2 regions of the Pseudoalteromonas sp. S4492 genome follow, and region 1 is predicted to be linked to the other one. Evidence: predicted binding sites of a transcription regulator. Region 1 holds the regulator's gene; the other holds the start of a gene.
What was found. The regulator FliA, encoded in region 1, starts transcription of late flagellar genes. The targets are predictions, from matches to a motif close to CTAAAGNTNNNNNNNNNNNNGCCGATA.

Region 1 (8,312 bases):
AGACGACGCCAAGAAAAAGGGTCAGGTTGCTCGCTCGAAAGAGCTAGGCACCATGTTCGTACTTATCTTCTCGGCAGTCTCGCTATTGCTGTATGGCCCTGAAATTGGCAAAGGTCTGTATAATGTGATGGGGCGTTTATTAAGCCTTAATCGCAATGAAACCTACGATACCACTAAGATGTTTTCAGTGTGGGGCATAGTCGCAGATGCGTTATTATTCCCCATGGCTATGTTCGTATTGATCATCGTAATAGCTGCATTTATTGGTAATACGCTCTTAGGAGGCTATAACTTCAGTTGGCAAGCGGCAGCACCAAAAGCAAGTAAAATGTCGCCTGCAAAAGGCATTAAACGTATGCTCGGCCCGCAAGCAGGGGTAGAGCTGGTTAAGTCAATTTTAAAATTTGTTGTGGTTGCCGGTTTTGCGGTGTTCTTAATTAATACCTTTTTCGATGAAATTCTGCATTTAAGTATTGAAAGCGCGCCGGGTAATTTTATTCATGCTCTCGAAATCCTATCTTGGATGTTCTTAGGTTTGACTTGTACTTTGATACTCATTGCTGCGATTGATGCCCCTTATCAAAGCCATAAGCACCACAAACAGCTTAAAATGACCCTACAAGAGGTGAAAGACGAATATAAAAACTCTGAGGGTGATCCGCAAATAAAAGCCCGTATCCGTCGTACACAGCGTGAAATGTCGCAAAGACGGATGATGCAAGATGTACCCGATGCTGATGTTATCGTAACCAACCCGACGCACTACTCAGTCGCGCTTAAGTACGACACAGCCAAGGCTGGCGCACCAATTGTGATTGCCAAAGGGGTCGATGAGCTTGCCATGCAAATTCGTAAAGTAGGTAAGGGGAATGATGTCCCCATTGTTGAATCGCCAATGCTTACACGTGCCCTGTATCACACCACCGATGTCGGCCATCAAATACCCGATCAGCTATTCACTGCTGTTGCGCAAGTTCTGGCTTATGTCTTCCAGTTAAAACGCTTCCAAAAAGGACGTGGAAAACGCCCTGTACCCCTCAATAAAAAGCTCCCAATACCCGATGCTTATAAATATTAATAAGTAGCAATGTAACTTGGAATAGTTATTGCAAATTCCGTGTAGTGTCAATTTTTTGAAATTGTTGAATTATGGAATTTAAAGCGGTATTACAACAACTTAACAGAGATAAAAAAGAATATGCGAAGGGTATCGGCACGCCATTAATGGTACTTGCAGCGCTGGGCATGGTGATTTTACCCCTGCCACCATTTCTTTTAGATATTCTTTTTTCGTTTAATATCGCGTTAGCACTGGTGGTGTTGCTGGTCACGGTTTACACCATGAAACCCCTTGAATTTGGTATGTTCCCCGCGGTACTACTGATTGCAACTATCATGCGCTTAGCGCTGAATGTCGCGAGTACCCGTGTAGTATTACTCGAAGGTCATAATGGTGGAGATGCAGCCGGTAAAGTTATCGAGGCCTTTGGCTCGGTTGTTATCGGCGGTAACTATGCTGTTGGTTTAGTGGTCTTCCTGATTTTAATCATTATTAACTTTGTGGTTATCACCAAAGGTGCTGGCCGTATTTCAGAAGTATCAGCTCGCTTTACTCTTGATGCAATGCCAGGTAAACAAATGGCGATTGACGCTGACTTAAACGCTGGTTTTATCAGTGCAGAGCAAGCCCGTGAACGCCGTGAAGAAGTGACCCGCGAAGCCGATTTCTATGGTTCAATGGATGGTGCGAGTAAGTTCGTAAAAGGCGATGCAATAGCGGGTATCGTTATTCTAGTGATTAACATCGTTGGTGGTTTATTTGTTGGTATGATCCAACATGATTTATCGTTCAGCCGTGCGATGGAAGTGTATACTTTACTAACCATTGGTGATGGTCTTGTTGCACAGCTACCTTCACTGTTACTGTCAATCGGTACTGCAATCGTCGTTACTCGTCAAAATGAATCGCACAATATGGGCGATCAAGTTAAGAACCAGTTAGGTAACGAAAAGTCTCTTTATATCGCATCAGGTATTTTGATCATCATGGGTCTAGTACCAGGTATGCCGCATATCGCATTTTTAAGTTTAGGTGCATTACTGGGTTACCTTGCTTATTTCACCCAACAACAAAAAGCCAAAGCTGAAGCAGAAAAAGCAGAGCAAGAAGCAAATGGTGGTGCGCCAGGTACAGGTGTTGCTAATAAACAAGAGCAAAAAGAGCTTGGCTGGGATGACGTACAGCAAGTTGATGTTATTGGTTTAGAAGTAGGTTATCGCTTAATTCCACTTGTTGACCAATCTCAAGGTGGGGAACTGTTAAATCGTATCAAAGGTGTGCGTAAGAAACTGTCTCAGGAGCTTGGCTTCTTGGTACCTCCTGTGCACATTCGCGATAACTTAGAACTTGATCCGAATGCTTACAGAATCACTATGATGGGTGTTTCAAGCGGTGAGGGTGAGTTGAAACATGGTGATGAGTTAGCAATCAACCCAGGCCAAGTATTTGGTCCAATCAAAGGGGTTGCAACAAAAGATCCTGCATTTGGTCTAGATGCGGTTTGGATCAAACCAGATCAAAAAGATGAAGCACAGTCACTTGGCTATACTGTGGTTGATTCAGCGACTGTGGTTGCAACTCATATTAGTCAGTTACTCACTAATAGCGCAGCTTTACTACTGGGTCATGAAGAAGTTCAAAACTTATTAGATATGTTAGCGAAGAGCCATCCTCGACTTGTTGAAGGTCTGGTTCCTGACGTATTACCACTTACTACTGTTGTTAAAGTGCTACAAAACTTACTCAATGAAGGGGTAGCAATTCGCGATATGCGTTCAATTGTTCAAACCCTTGTTGAGTATGGCCCGCGTAGCCAAGACCCTGATGTACTAACGGCTGCAGTGCGAATTTCACTGCGCAGACTTATCGTTCAAGACGCTGTTGGTATGTCTTCTGAGATCCCTGTCATAACCTTGGCGCCTGAGTTGGAACAGATGTTGCATCAGTCACTTCAGAATGCAGGTGACGAAGGTGCCGGAATAGAGCCAGGCCTTGCAGAGCGACTTCAACAATCATTGAATGAAGCGCATCAAAACCAAGAAATGGCCGGTGAACCTTCGATACTGTTAACGTCAGGAATGTTACGTACTGTGTTATCTCGATTCGTTAAGTACACCATCCCAGGTTTAAGGGTGATGTCTTACCAAGAGGTACCAGACGAAAGACAGATTAAGATTGTCAGCTCAGTAGGCCAACAATAGGATAGTAAAGGGGTTGAACCATGAAAATTAAACGTTTTTTTGCTAAAGATATGCGCACAGCACTGAAAGAAGTGAAAGATGAACTAGGTGTTGATGCGGTTATTATGTCGAACAAAAAGCTTGCTAACGGTGTTGAAATCGTTGCAGCAGTTGACTATGACAAAGCAGCCCCGAAAGCCGAAGCAGCACCTGTGGTGCAAGCAAAACCTGCACCACAGCATAACTTTGTTAAGCCAGAGCCAATGCGTGCCAAGCCTGAGCCGCAAGCGAAAGTTGCTGATAGCCTACAAGCGTTACTTGAGCGTCAAGCCCCACGCCCTCGTTCGCCAGAGCTTGCATCAATGTTTAGCCAATCTGGTATCGATACCAGTGAACACTATCAGCCTAAAGCACCTAGCTATCAGCAACAACAACCTGAGTATGCACACGCTCCTCGTTTTCAACAACAAGCAGCGCCTCGTGTGCAAACTCAAGCGCATAGCTTAGGTTTTGATGACGACTTAGATTCTGGTTTTGATGATTTAGATTCACCAGCAGAGCACAAAAGCGCTGCGCCAGCTAATCAGTCAGAAATGACGACCATGCGCGAAGAAATGAACGCGATCCGTCAATTACTTGAACACCAAGTTTCTGGCTTAATGCAACAAGACATGGCCCGTCGCGATCCGACTCGTGCGTGTATGATTGACCGCTTAGCTGGTATGGGCATTGAGCGTGATGTAGCAGAGCAAATGGCGTGTTTCATTCCTGACGATGTATCTCGCCAACAAGCATGGCAAGCATTACTGCAAATGGTTGAAAACCAAATGCATACAACGAATAACGAAATATTGCGTCAAGGCGGTGTATTTGCGTTAGTGGGACCAACAGGCGTTGGTAAAACTACTACAGTTGCAAAACTAGCTGCATTAGGTGCGCAAAAATATGGCGCCGATAAAGTGGCGTTGATCACTACTGATACTTACAGAATTGGTGCCTACGAACAATTGGCGACTTATGGTCGTATTATTGGCTGTGGCGTAAAGCAAGTAAAAGATGCGAATGAATTAGCAGAAGTGTTATACCATTTACGTAATAAGCGTCTAGTATTAATAGACACAGCGGGTATGAGCCAACGCGACTTACGTTTAACTGAGCAATTAAACACCCTAATGCGTAATCAGCGTGTTGATATTCGTAGTTATTTAGTATTAAGTGCAACAGCACAGATTAATGTCTTGCAAGAAACCGTAAGACACTTTAAAAAGGTTCACCTAAGTGGCTGTATCTTCACTAAATTGGATGAATCTTTAAGTTTAGGTGAGATTATTAGCATAGCGATTCAAAATCGTCTGCCAATAGGGTATCTTACTAACGGTCAGCGCGTTCCTGAGGATATTCGCGTAGCGAATGCTGAAAAACTAGTGAAAAAAGCTGAACAATTGTATTTAAAACGAGCAAAAGCACAACATTCAAGACGTCAAGCAGTAGCGTCGAACACAGTAGGGATGTATGATTAACACAGTATTAGATCAAGCAAGCGGCCTGCGCAAAATGAATCAAAATAATAATAGTGGCGTTAAAGTTATCGCTGTTACTGGCGGTAAAGGTGGTGTGGGTAAAACCAACGTTTCACTCAATACCGCAATCGCATTAGGTCAGCTAGGTAATCGTGTATTAGTATTAGATGCCGATTTAGGTCTGGCAAACTGTGACGTAATGCTTGGCCTTCGTGTTGAACGTAACTTATCTCATGTTTTATCAGGCGAGTGTGAGCTTGATGAAATACTTGTTGAAGGCCCTGCAGGCATTAAAATTGTACCAGCAACGTCTGGCTCACAAAGCATGGTGGAATTAACACCTTCAGAGCATGCAGGCCTTATTCGCGCTTTTAGCGAGTTAAACACCGAGTTTGATATTTTAATTGTCGATACCGCTGCGGGTATTTCTGACATGGTATTAAGCTTTTCTCGTGCAGCCCAAGATGTTGTTGTGGTTGTATGTGATGAACCTACCTCAATTACCGATGCTTACGCACTTATTAAAGTCCTGAGCCGTGAGCATGGCGTATACAAATTTAAAATTGTTGCCAATATGGTGCGCAGTATGCGTGAAGGGCAAGAATTATTTGCTAAACTTTCAAAAGTAACGGATCGTTTTTTAGATGTTTCAATGGAGTTAGTAGCAACCATTCCTTATGACGAGAACATGCGTAAATCAACGCGTCGTCAAAAAGTGATTGTTGAATTATTCCCGAACTCACCGGCAGCGGTAGCGTTCAAAACATTAGCAACAAAAGCAGTTAAGTGGCCGATCCCTAATCAACCGTCTGGCCATTTAGAATTTTTTATTGAAAAACTAGTAAACGGCTAACTATGACAACATCGGTGAATAAAGCGATGGGATATCAATCAGCACAGAATCTGAATGCGATTGTTGAAAAACATGCCTCTTTAGTTAAAAAAGTGGCGTGCCATCTAATTGCTCGTTTACCTGCCAGTGTGCAACTCGATGATTTAATTCAATCAGGTATGATTGGCCTGATTGAAGCGTCAAAAAACTTTGATGCTAGCAAAGGTGCAAGCTTCGAAACTTTCGCAGGTATTCGTATTCGTGGTGCGATGTTAGACGAAATTCGTAGAGGTGATTGGGCGCCACGCTCAGTTCACCGCAATGCCCGCCTTGTGGCTGAAACCATATCTGAATTAGAAAGTACGCTAAATCGTGAACCAAAAGACACTGAAGTAGCTGAAAAACTTGATATTACACTGGATGAGTACCATCATATTCTACATGATGTAAATTCGAGTAAAGTATTAGGTATAGAAGACTTAGGCGTAGATGAAGACGTCATCACACCAGTAGGTCAGGATTTAGGACTAGACAAACCGTTTAATAACGTTAAAAATGAGCGGTTTAACCTGTCTCTATTAACGGCAATCCAATCGTTACCAGAAAGAGATGCTCTTGTTTTGTCTTTGTACTACAACGACGAAATGAACTTAAAAGAAATAGGACACATACTCGATGTTAGCGAGTCGCGTGTGAGTCAAATACATGGTCAGGCGATGATTAAGCTCAAAGCAAAAATCAATGACTGGATTAATTAGTAGTAAGTAAATAAAGGTTCAAACCTCACCGGAGGATGTTTTGGATAAAAACATGAAAATTCTTGTTGTTGATGATTTTTCTACAATGAGACGTATCATTAAAAATCTATTAAGGGATTTAGGTTTTACCAATGTGCAGGAAGCTGACGACGGTTCAACAGCATTACCAATGCTACAAAATCAAGAATTTGATTTTGTTGTAACAGATTGGAACATGCCTGGTATGCAAGGTATTGATTTGTTACGCGCAATTCGTGCTGATGATAGCCTTAAGCATATTCCTGTATTAATGGTGACAGCTGAAGCGAAAAAAGAACAAATTGTTGCTGCTGCTCAAGCAGGTGTTAATGGCTATATCGTTAAACCATTCACTGCTGCGACACTTAAAACCAAATTGGAAAAAGTGTTCGAACGTTTAGGTTAATCTAAGGGGAGAGGCTTATGTCAGCACTTGCTGCGCCTCAAATAAGTTTAGAGCAAGCTCGTCAACTTGTTGAGTATCTTGAAAATGGTGAACAAGAAAAAGCCGATAAGCTGATTCTTGAAGCTGCATCAAAAGAACAATCAGAGTTGTTTGCTGAAGTCGGTAAATTGACGCGTCAGCTTCATGAAGCGTTAAAAAACTTTGACTTAGATACTCGTCTCGCCGATTTAACTACCGAAGCGATCCCAGACGCTAAGCAGCGCTTAAATTATGTTATGGAAATGACAGAAAGCGCCGCAAATAAAACCATGGATGCGGTTGAAGCAAGTTTACCGATTGCACAACAACTTGCTGATGAAATCGCAACAATAAAACCCACTTGGGATCGTTTAATGAGCCGAGAAATTGAACTCGGTGAATTTAAATCGTTATGTCATAGCTTAGATAAGTTCATGAATAACTCGCACACCAAAACCGACGAATTACAAGGTTTGATGACTAATGTGTTGATGGCTCAGGACTATCAAGACTTAACGGGGCAGGTTATCCGCCGAGTTATCGAATTAGTGCGTGAAGTAGAAGACAGTTTAATTAATCTCTTAACTGTGTTTGGCAGTCAAGAAGATGGTCATCAACAACAAGAAAAACAGGCCATAGAAAAAGCACCTGCGACCAGTGATACACTAGCAGGTCCTGAAGGGCCGATTATTGATAGTGAGTCTCGCGATGATGTTGTCTCAGGACAAGATGAAGTCGATGACCTATTATCAAGTCTGGGCTTCTAAGAGGAGAGTAGCTGCATGAGCTTTGAAGTCGATGAAGATATATTACAGGATTTCCTTGTTGAAGCAGGGGAAATCTTAGAGCTTTTGTCAGAGCAATTAGTCGAGCTTGAAAATAACCCAGAAGACAAAGATCTTTTAAACGCCATTTTTAGAGGCTTTCACACTGTAAAAGGTGGTGCAGGTTTCTTGAGCATGACAGAGCTTGTTGATGCGTGTCATGGTGCAGAGAATGTTTTCGATTTATTACGTCAAGGTGTGCGTACAGTTACACCTGAGCTGATGGATGTAATCCTACAGGCCCTCGACACTATCAATGAAATGTTCGCTACGATTCAAAATCGCGAACAACCAGAGCCCGCAGATCAAGCCCTATTAGATGTTCTTCATAAATTAAGCCAGCCACCTACAGCAGAAGAGCTCGCTGGTGAAGATATTTCTGTAGCAGGCGATGTTGCAGTTGCACCTGAAGAGCCTGTTATTGAAGAGCCAGTTGTCGATACGCCTGACGTTACAGCTGATATCGCGACAGATAATATTGATGAAGATGACCCATTTGCTTTCGACATGTTGTTTGATGGCGGTGGTCTTGCAGATAGCAAGCCTGAATCACAGAACATTGACGAAATCACCGAAGATGAATTTGAAAGCCTACTTGATGAGCTTCATGGCAAGGGGCAAGGTCCTGCTTCAACCACGCCAGATGTAATTAGTAGCGACAGTGACGACATCACTGATGACGAATTTGACAGCTTA
Region 2 (8,312 bases), on a different contig from region 1:
AAAAGCGGCGTTTGAATAAAAGTTCAAGAATACCTGCCCGTGTAGCCTCAGTGCCTAAGCCATCAGTTTCTTTGAGGATCTTTTTAATTTCAGGGTCTTTCACATAGCGGCTGATACCTGTCATAGCACTTAATAAGGTAGCATCAGTAAAGTGTGCTGGCGGTGTTGTCATTTTATCTACCACTTCACCTTGATTACAATGCAGCTGCTGACCTTTTTCAAGTGGCGGTAAGGTCTGCTCATCTTTTAATTCGGTTTTGCCCATTAATGCTTTGAAGCCTAAGCTAACATCTTGCTTAGCCGCTGCTTTAAAAAGCCCACCCGCAATTTCGACCGTTACTTTGGTTTCGTTAAATAGATAGTCTGGATAAAACTGAATTAAATAATGACGGCAGATCAACCGATAGATTTTTTGTTCATCACTATTTAATGAGGCTGAGCGAAGTTGTTTTTCGGTAGGAACAATGGCGTGGTGAGCTGCAACCTTACTATCATTAAAACATTTACTCCGCTTACTCATATCGGCTTGCTTGCAAGCTTCACTTGCTTGCCCTTCATTATTCGCAATAGCAGCAATAATTTTAGCTGCATCTTTATGATGCTCTTTTGGTAAATAGCGATTATCTGAACGAGGATACGTAATTAACTTATGACGTTCATATAAACTTTGACAGGTATCGAGCACCTTTTGCGCTGGCATTGAAAATGCTTTTGCCGCATCAATTTGTAAAGCGGATAAATTATAAGGTAGCGGGGCTTGTTGCTTTTTTTGCTTTTGCTCAAGCTCAGCTACTTTAGCTGGCTGATTAGTTATTCGTGATACAACATTTTCAGCAAGCCCTCTATGCAATACTCTACCCTCTTCATCTTGATAAGGTTCGCAAGCTTTACTTGGTTGCCACTTAGCAGAAAATGTTTGCTGCTGCTCTGTTTCAAGGTGTGCTAAAACTTCGTAAAAAGGTTTTGCTACAAAATTAGCGATTTCATTATCACGATTAACGACTAAACCTAAGATAGGCGTTTGTACACGCCCAACAGATAACACATTACCAAATCCAGCTTTTTGCCCAGCAAGCGTATAAGCGCGAGTTAAATTCATGCCAAATAACCAATCGGCACGTGAGCGAGCTAAGGCTGATACGCTCAAGGGAATAAAATCGCGATTCGACTTTAAGTTATTCAGTGCTTTTTTCACCGCACTTAAGTTTAAGTCGCTGATTAATAGTCGTTGAATTTGCTGTTTCTTAGCTTGGCTTAATTTGACCTGTTCAATTACCTCATCAACCAATAACTGGCCTTCGCGATCAGGGTCGCCAGCATGAACAATTATGTTTGCCTGCTTAATTAGCTTTTTTAATACAGTAAGTTGTTTGCGTGTTTTTGCTTTAGGTTTTAATTGCCATTGTTCTGGCACGATAGGTAAGTGCTCAAATCGCCACTTTTTAAAACTTGCATCGTAATCATCTGGCTCTGCTTGTTCAAGCAAATGACCAATACACCAAGAAACACAATCACCATTAGCAAGCTCTATATAACCATCCTGTTTTTTTTGTGGTTTAGGCAATGCATCTGCAATGGCTCGCGCCAAGGACGGTTTTTCGGCAATGTAAAGTTTCATAACGCAACACTAAATACTGTTTTTATAAACAGTAGTCTAGCACAAGAATTTTAACTAAGGAATGACTTACGTCTGCGGGCTACGTCGAGTAAAAAGGTAAATGAGGGGTAGATAGCAGACGACCACAGTCCCAATATTGATTAGCGGTAGCAGGGTCTTATACATGTAAGTGCTGTATGACAAATCCCACAGATGGCGGTCAACTAAACGAAACAATTGCAAAATGGGCGCCATTATAACAACAAGTTGCCCCAAAGCACTTTGCCATAAGTAAACTTTATCTTTAATACCTAAGTAAGCAATGACAGCCATCCAAGCAATATCATTAAAAGCCCAAACGACATAGCGCCAGATATAAATGTCATCAAATGCTTTTAAAGCAGAATAAATAAGAGTCCCGTATAGGAAGAAAGCGGCTGTGATAACAGCAAAGTAAAATGCAGGCCAGTCTTTACGAAGATAAAAAATAATAATAGCTGGGCTCAAAATGAACACCCAGCTATTGCTCAAAATAACTCTAATTTGTTCAAACCAATCAGGCACAATAAAGCGTCTTAATCAGTTTTATCATCATCACCGCCATCACCATTGCCTGGCATGTAGCTATATTTATCAACTTTTTTCATTTTTATACTCCATTACATGTGTTAATGAAGTTTCACTTTAATTGATTTACGGCCTTACATCAATAGGGTCAGATTCGTGTGCTTTGCCTTGCATGATAGAGATTTCAACACGGCGATTTCGTTTACGATCTTCATCGGTCACATTCGGTACAAGGGGCCTTGTTTCAGCATGCCCTACCACGACCATTCGTGACTTATCAAAGCCTGGTGCTTTTTCCATTTCACTGGCGACTGCCACTGCGCGTTTTGATGATAAATCCCAGTTATTCGTATAAAGCTCATTCGATACTTGGAAATCATCAGTATGCCCTGACACGGTAATTTCGCCCGGCACATCTTTTAACAGCGTGGCGATATCTCGAATAATCGGTTTAAATTTTGGCTGTAAAAACGCACTGCCAGACGGGAATGAACCATTTTCTCGAATGCGAATAATAATTTGTTGGCCTAATGACTCAAGCTCAATTGCCCCATCCATTATTTGCTGTTCTAGCTGCTGGGCAATTTTCTTCACAAGTTCATTTGTTTGTTCTTGATCAGCCGCAGAAATTGACTGTTCCAAGGCTTGTTGCTGAGCCGTACTTTGTGACTCACCACCACGCTTGTTACCGCGTTGCTCTTGACGACCACCGGCAGAGCTTTCGTCGCCGGCCTGAAACTCAAGCATTTGCTGCGTCATTTCTACGGTTTGTTGTTGAATCGTTTCAATTGGAGTGGGTTCAGGCTTACCAGGCGTGAACTCCATGGCAATGACTGAGGTTCCTTTAGGAATATCTTTTACTTCTATTTTATTTTGTACACCGAAAGCAAACTTCATAGAGCCGGCAATTTGCTTGAACTTCAGTACATCCATTTCAGAGAAGGCAAGTAAGAGTACAAAGAAACACATTAATAGTGACATTAAATCTGCGAAAGTTCCCATCCAAGCAGGTAAGCCTGGTGGTGGGCATTTGCACTCTTGATCAGACATCCCCTACTCCTCGGTATCAACTTTACGTTTTGATTCAGCCAAGTAGTTTTTCAAGATACCTTCAATCACTTTCGGGTTTTGGCCATCTTGAATACCCAGTACTGCATCAAGAATTAAGCGTTGGTTAAGCGCTTCCTCATCTTTACGCAGCTCTAGTTTTACCTGAATAGGAATAGCAACAACGTTTGCTAAGAAAGCACCATAAAGTGTTGTTAAAAGAGCAACCGCCATTGCAGGACCGATTGCTTTAGGGTCATCCATGTTTGACAACATAGCAACCAGACCGATCAGTGTACCGATCATCCCCATCGCTGGAGCGATATCGGCGAGGGACTTAAATAAGCCTGCACCAATTTCATGGCGAGTAGCAGTAAGGGAAATATCTTTTTGCAGTGTAGCTCGTACCACATCAGCATCATGACCATCCACTAACATATCAACCCCTTTACGCATAAAGCCGTTAGGGATTTCGGCTTCTTCTAATGCTAAGAAACCACCTTTACGTGCTGAGTCAGCTAATTCTACTGCTTTTTCGATTAATTCTTCTGGCGATTCAATTTTGAACATAAAGGCTTTCGCAGCGACCTTACCAATGCCCAAAAATTGCCCCATAGTGAAATTCGATAATACGATAAAAATCGAACCACCAAATACAATGACCACCGAAGGCGTGTTGTAAAACATTGCAACTTGGCCGTCACTACTTAACACCATCGACATAGCAATTAAGCCTATGGCACCAAGAATACCTATTATGGTTGCTAAATCCACATACCCCTCCAGAGGAACAATTACACGACACCCATAGGCATCAAATTTTTATTATTAACTGCTTATCGGCAAGCAATTGAAATACTTAAATCATTAAATGAATTAATTTTATTTTAATGTAAGATTTTTAAGCTACAAGTTTAAGCTGTATCTAAAACCGTAAAAATAGCATATTGAAAATGGATTATGCGTAAAAAAACACATCATTCTTTGACCTAGTTTAGCATTCCCCCTAAAATTGGCCTCACTTTCTAACAGCTATCGAGGCCACAATGGCAACAAAGAAACCAGAAAACTTAAGCTTTGAAGAAGCACTGGATGAATTATCTCAAATTGTTGCACAAATGGAGCAAGGTGAACTGTCGCTAGAGCAGTCACTAAAACAGTTTGAACGCGGCATTGCGCTGGCGAATGCTTCATCTGGTAAGTTACAACAAGCCGAACAAAAGGTTGCCATTTTAATGGGCAACGATAGCCAAGCGCCTCTTAGCAATTTTGATTCAAACCTGGACTAATTAAGTGCAATTAAAAGAACAACTACAACGCGCTCGAGAAGACGTTGAAGCACATTTAAATCGCTATTTCGAACGACCACTTAATACCGAAAAAACCATCAAAGAAGCCACGCATTATGGTGTTTTAAATGGTGGTAAGCGCTTACGTCCCTACCTTGTTTATGCAACTGGCCGAATGATGGGCGCAGACAAAGCCGATCTTGATATTCTTGCCGCTGCTATTGAGTGTATTCATAGCTACTCATTAGTCCATGATGACCTACCTGCCATGGATGATGATGACTTAAGACGTGGCCGTCCTACCTGTCATATTGTTTACGGGGAAGCGCAAGCCATACTTGCCGGAGATGCATTACAAACACTGGCATTTGATTTAATCGCCAACCATCAATTTGCAGTTTCAGCTACGCAACAAGTAAAAATGATAGCCTCGTTAAGCAAAGCCTCAGGTATTGAGGGTATGGTAGGTGGACAAGCACTGGATATCGAAGCGACCGATAAACAAATTACTGTTGAACAGCTGGAGCGCATTCACCAGCTAAAAACAGGCGCATTACTTAATTGTGCAATTACACTTGGTGCGTTGTGTGCTAAAAATTGCGATGAACATACCCTCGCGCAATTAAACCTATTTGGCCAAGCAATAGGACTGGCTTTTCAGGTACAAGACGATATCCTTGATGTAGAAGCTGATACTGAAACATTGGGTAAACCACAAGGTTCAGATATTGCAGCTAATAAAGCAACTTACCCTGCTTTATTAGGTATGGCTGGCGCAAAGCAAAAAGCACAAGATTTACTGGCTCAAGCTCATCAAGCTCTTGAGGCAATTGATTACGACACCAGCGAACTGGCGAGCCTTGCTAGCTATATCGTTGAACGTAATTATTAATGCCTACAAAAGAAAGACAAAATAACTAAAAAATCAGAGCAGCAATGGGCTATAATGCACTCTGGTTAGCGAAGGATGTATAAAAAATCATGACACTTGATAGTAGCAAGTATCCATTATTAAGTTTGGTTGACGAACCAGCACAACTGCGTGATTTAGCGCAAGACAAGTTACCTGCGTTTAGTAAAGAGTTACGCGAATACCTACTTAACTCGGTTTCGCAAAGTAGTGGTCATTTAGCATCAGGTTTAGGCACTGTTGAACTAACAGTTGCGCTGCATTATGTTTATAACACTCCTGAAGATCGTTTAGTATGGGATGTGGGTCATCAAGCATACCCGCACAAAATCTTAACGGGTCGCCGTGACCAAATGCATACTATCCGTCAAAAAGACGGTTTGCACCCTTTCCCATTCCGTGAAGAAAGCCCTTACGACACTTTCAGTGTTGGCCATTCGAGCACCTCAATTTCAGCAGCCTTAGGCATGGCCATTGCCGCTGAAAAAGAAGGTAAAGATCGTAAAACTGTAGCGGTTATTGGCGATGGTGCGATTACGGCGGGTATGGCATTTGAAGCAATGAATCACATGGGTGATGTAAACCCTAACGTGTTAATTATCTTAAACGATAATGAAATGTCGATTTCAGAAAACGTAGGTGCACTAAATAATCACTTTGCTCGTATTTTATCTGGTAGTTTCTACACCAATATTCGTGAAGGCAGTAAAAAGCTGCTTTCAGGTTTACCGCCAGTGAAAGAACTTGCTAGCCGCATGGAAGAACACTTAAAAGGTATGGTCATTCCAGGCACGTTCTTTGAAGAATTAGGCCTAAACTACATCGGCCCAATTGATGGTCATGATGTAAATATGTTGGTTGATACCTTACGTAATATGCGTAACCTTAAAGGCCCGCAGTTACTGCATATTAAAACGCAAAAAGGTAAAGGTTATAAGCCTGCTGAAGCGGATCCAATTGGTTACCATGGTGTACCAAAATTTGATCCGAGCATGTCAAAATTACCAAAATCAAAACCAGGCGCTGCCACATTCTCAAATGTGTTTGGTGACTGGTTATGTGATATGGCAGCACAAGACGACAAGCTAATGGCAATTACCCCAGCGATGCGTGAAGGCTCAGGCATGGTACGTTTTTCAAAAGAGTATCCAGCTCAATACTTTGATGTGGCGATTGCAGAGCAACATGCTGTAACGCTTGCTGCTGGCTTTGCATGTGAAGGTTTGAAGCCTGTTGTTGCTATTTATTCAAGCTTTTTACAACGTGCGTACGATCAACTTATCCACGATGTAGCATTACAAAACTTACCTGTTTTATTTGCTATTGACCGTGCTGGTATTGTTGGTGCAGATGGTGAAACTCACCAAGGTGCTTATGACTTAAGCTTTATGCGCTGTATTCCTAATATGGTTATCATGGCACCAAGCGACACGAACGAGTGCCGTCAAATGCTTTATACTGGTTACCAATGCAATCAACCTGTCGCTGTTCGTTACCCGCGTGGTAGTGCAGGCACGTGTGAGGTTGAATCAACCATGAGTGCGATTGAAATTGGTAAAGCGCGTAGTATCAAACAAGGTAGCAAAGTGGCCATCTTGTCGTTCGGTACGCTTTTAGAGAACGCCAAAGTAGCTGCAGAAGCGCTTAACGCAACAGTCATTGATATGCGCTTTATCAAACCGCTTGATACTGATGCTATTAGTGAGTTACTTAATAACCATGATGTGATTGTTACCTTAGAAGACAACGCCATTGCTGGCGGTGCAGGTTCTGCTGTGAATGAATACTTAGCTGCAATTAAAGCAAATGTGACTATCTTGAACTTAGGTATTCCAGATGAATTCATTAAGCATGGTACGCAAGATGAAATGCATGCCGAAATGGGCCTAGATGCAAATGGTATCTTAACTCGCATCAAAGAGTTCATGGCTTAAGCCAAACACCATTCACAAAAAAGGAGCCTTAAGGCTCCTTTTTTAATACCAATAGAAACGCTAGCGCATCCAAATTTTAATATCGGCTAAGCCATTAGCTTGTAGTGCACTAAGTTGCTGATCAACATTGTTGCTTTGCTCGAACTCAAACGCATCTAATTGCTCATCAAAGGTAATATTTGCAACGCCATCGCCACCGCGCTTTTTAACTTGGTGCAGTGCGATATCGGCAAGGTTAACTGAGGTTTCCCAACCAATAACTTGGCCACCCAATAAAGGTAATGGGTAGAAAGACCAGCCAATCGACGCAGTAATGGTGGTCGATTCTCCATTCGGTAATCTAAATAGGTTTGCTGCAATTGCTTCACATAAATCGGCCACATAATTGTCTATCGCTGTGCGTTTGAAGTCACGTAGTAAGAGTAAAAACTCATCGCCACTCCAGCGTGCAACATAGTCAGAACCTTGAGTACGACTATTCAATAAAGTCGCCATTTGTTGTAAACAGCTATCGCCAGCAAGGGGGCCATACGCATCATTAATGCGACTGAAGTTATCAAAGTTAATTATCAATAGAACGAGCGACTTACCCTGCGCTTGCAATGACTGCGAGTTACGCTGGAAGTGTTCGATATCTTTAGGGAGCTGATCAAATAAGAAGCGGCGACTACGTAACCCTGTAAGCTCATCTGAGTGACTAACTAACTTAAGCTGTGAATTCACTTGGTTAAGCTTATCGTTGGCTTCTCGAAGCTCTACGGTTCGTTCTGTTACTAAGCTTTCAAGCGCTAATTGCTTACGTTTCTCTTGCGCTCTAAATACCCAAAATACAAGGTAGAACAGTAAAATAAAGCTACTGGTGATCAAGAGTCTAAAATAAATAGTCTCATCAAAACGGCGCGGCACTACAAAGCTGTACTCAGTACGACGTGCTTTTTGCCAATCTTCACCACGGCGCTTTGCTTCAA

Region 2: pomA (flagellar motor protein PomA) is a predicted target of FliA. The motif match lies at 4,049-4,075, and genes of this name have one in related genera.

What each region holds. Positions count from the first base shown of each region.
Region 1 covers NZ_PNCP01000004.1:72,372-80,683, forward strand. The annotation lists gene flhB (flagellar biosynthesis protein FlhB) at 1-1,078, shown strand, start outside; gene flhA (flagellar biosynthesis protein FlhA) at 1,150-3,261, shown strand; gene flhF (flagellar biosynthesis GTPase FlhF) at 3,282-4,760, shown strand; gene CWC28_RS01035 (MinD/ParA family ATP-binding protein) at 4,753-5,613, shown strand; gene CWC28_RS01040 (RNA polymerase sigma factor FliA) at 5,640-6,350, shown strand; gene cheY (chemotaxis response regulator CheY) at 6,391-6,774, shown strand; gene CWC28_RS01050 (protein phosphatase CheZ) at 6,792-7,559, shown strand; gene CWC28_RS01055 (chemotaxis protein CheA) at 7,575-8,312, shown strand, end outside.
Region 2 covers NZ_PNCP01000005.1:71,776-80,087, reverse strand. The annotation lists gene CWC28_RS02410 (DNA topoisomerase III) at 1-1,618, opposite strand, end outside; gene CWC28_RS02405 (hypothetical protein) at 1,685-2,161, opposite strand; gene CWC28_RS02400 (flagellar motor protein MotB) at 2,291-3,214, opposite strand; gene pomA (flagellar motor protein PomA) at 3,218-3,985, opposite strand; gene xseB (exodeoxyribonuclease VII small subunit) at 4,258-4,500, shown strand; gene ispA ((2E,6E)-farnesyl diphosphate synthase) at 4,505-5,392, shown strand; gene dxs (1-deoxy-D-xylulose-5-phosphate synthase) at 5,482-7,344, shown strand; gene CWC28_RS02375 (ligand-binding sensor domain-containing diguanylate cyclase) at 7,405-8,312, opposite strand, start outside.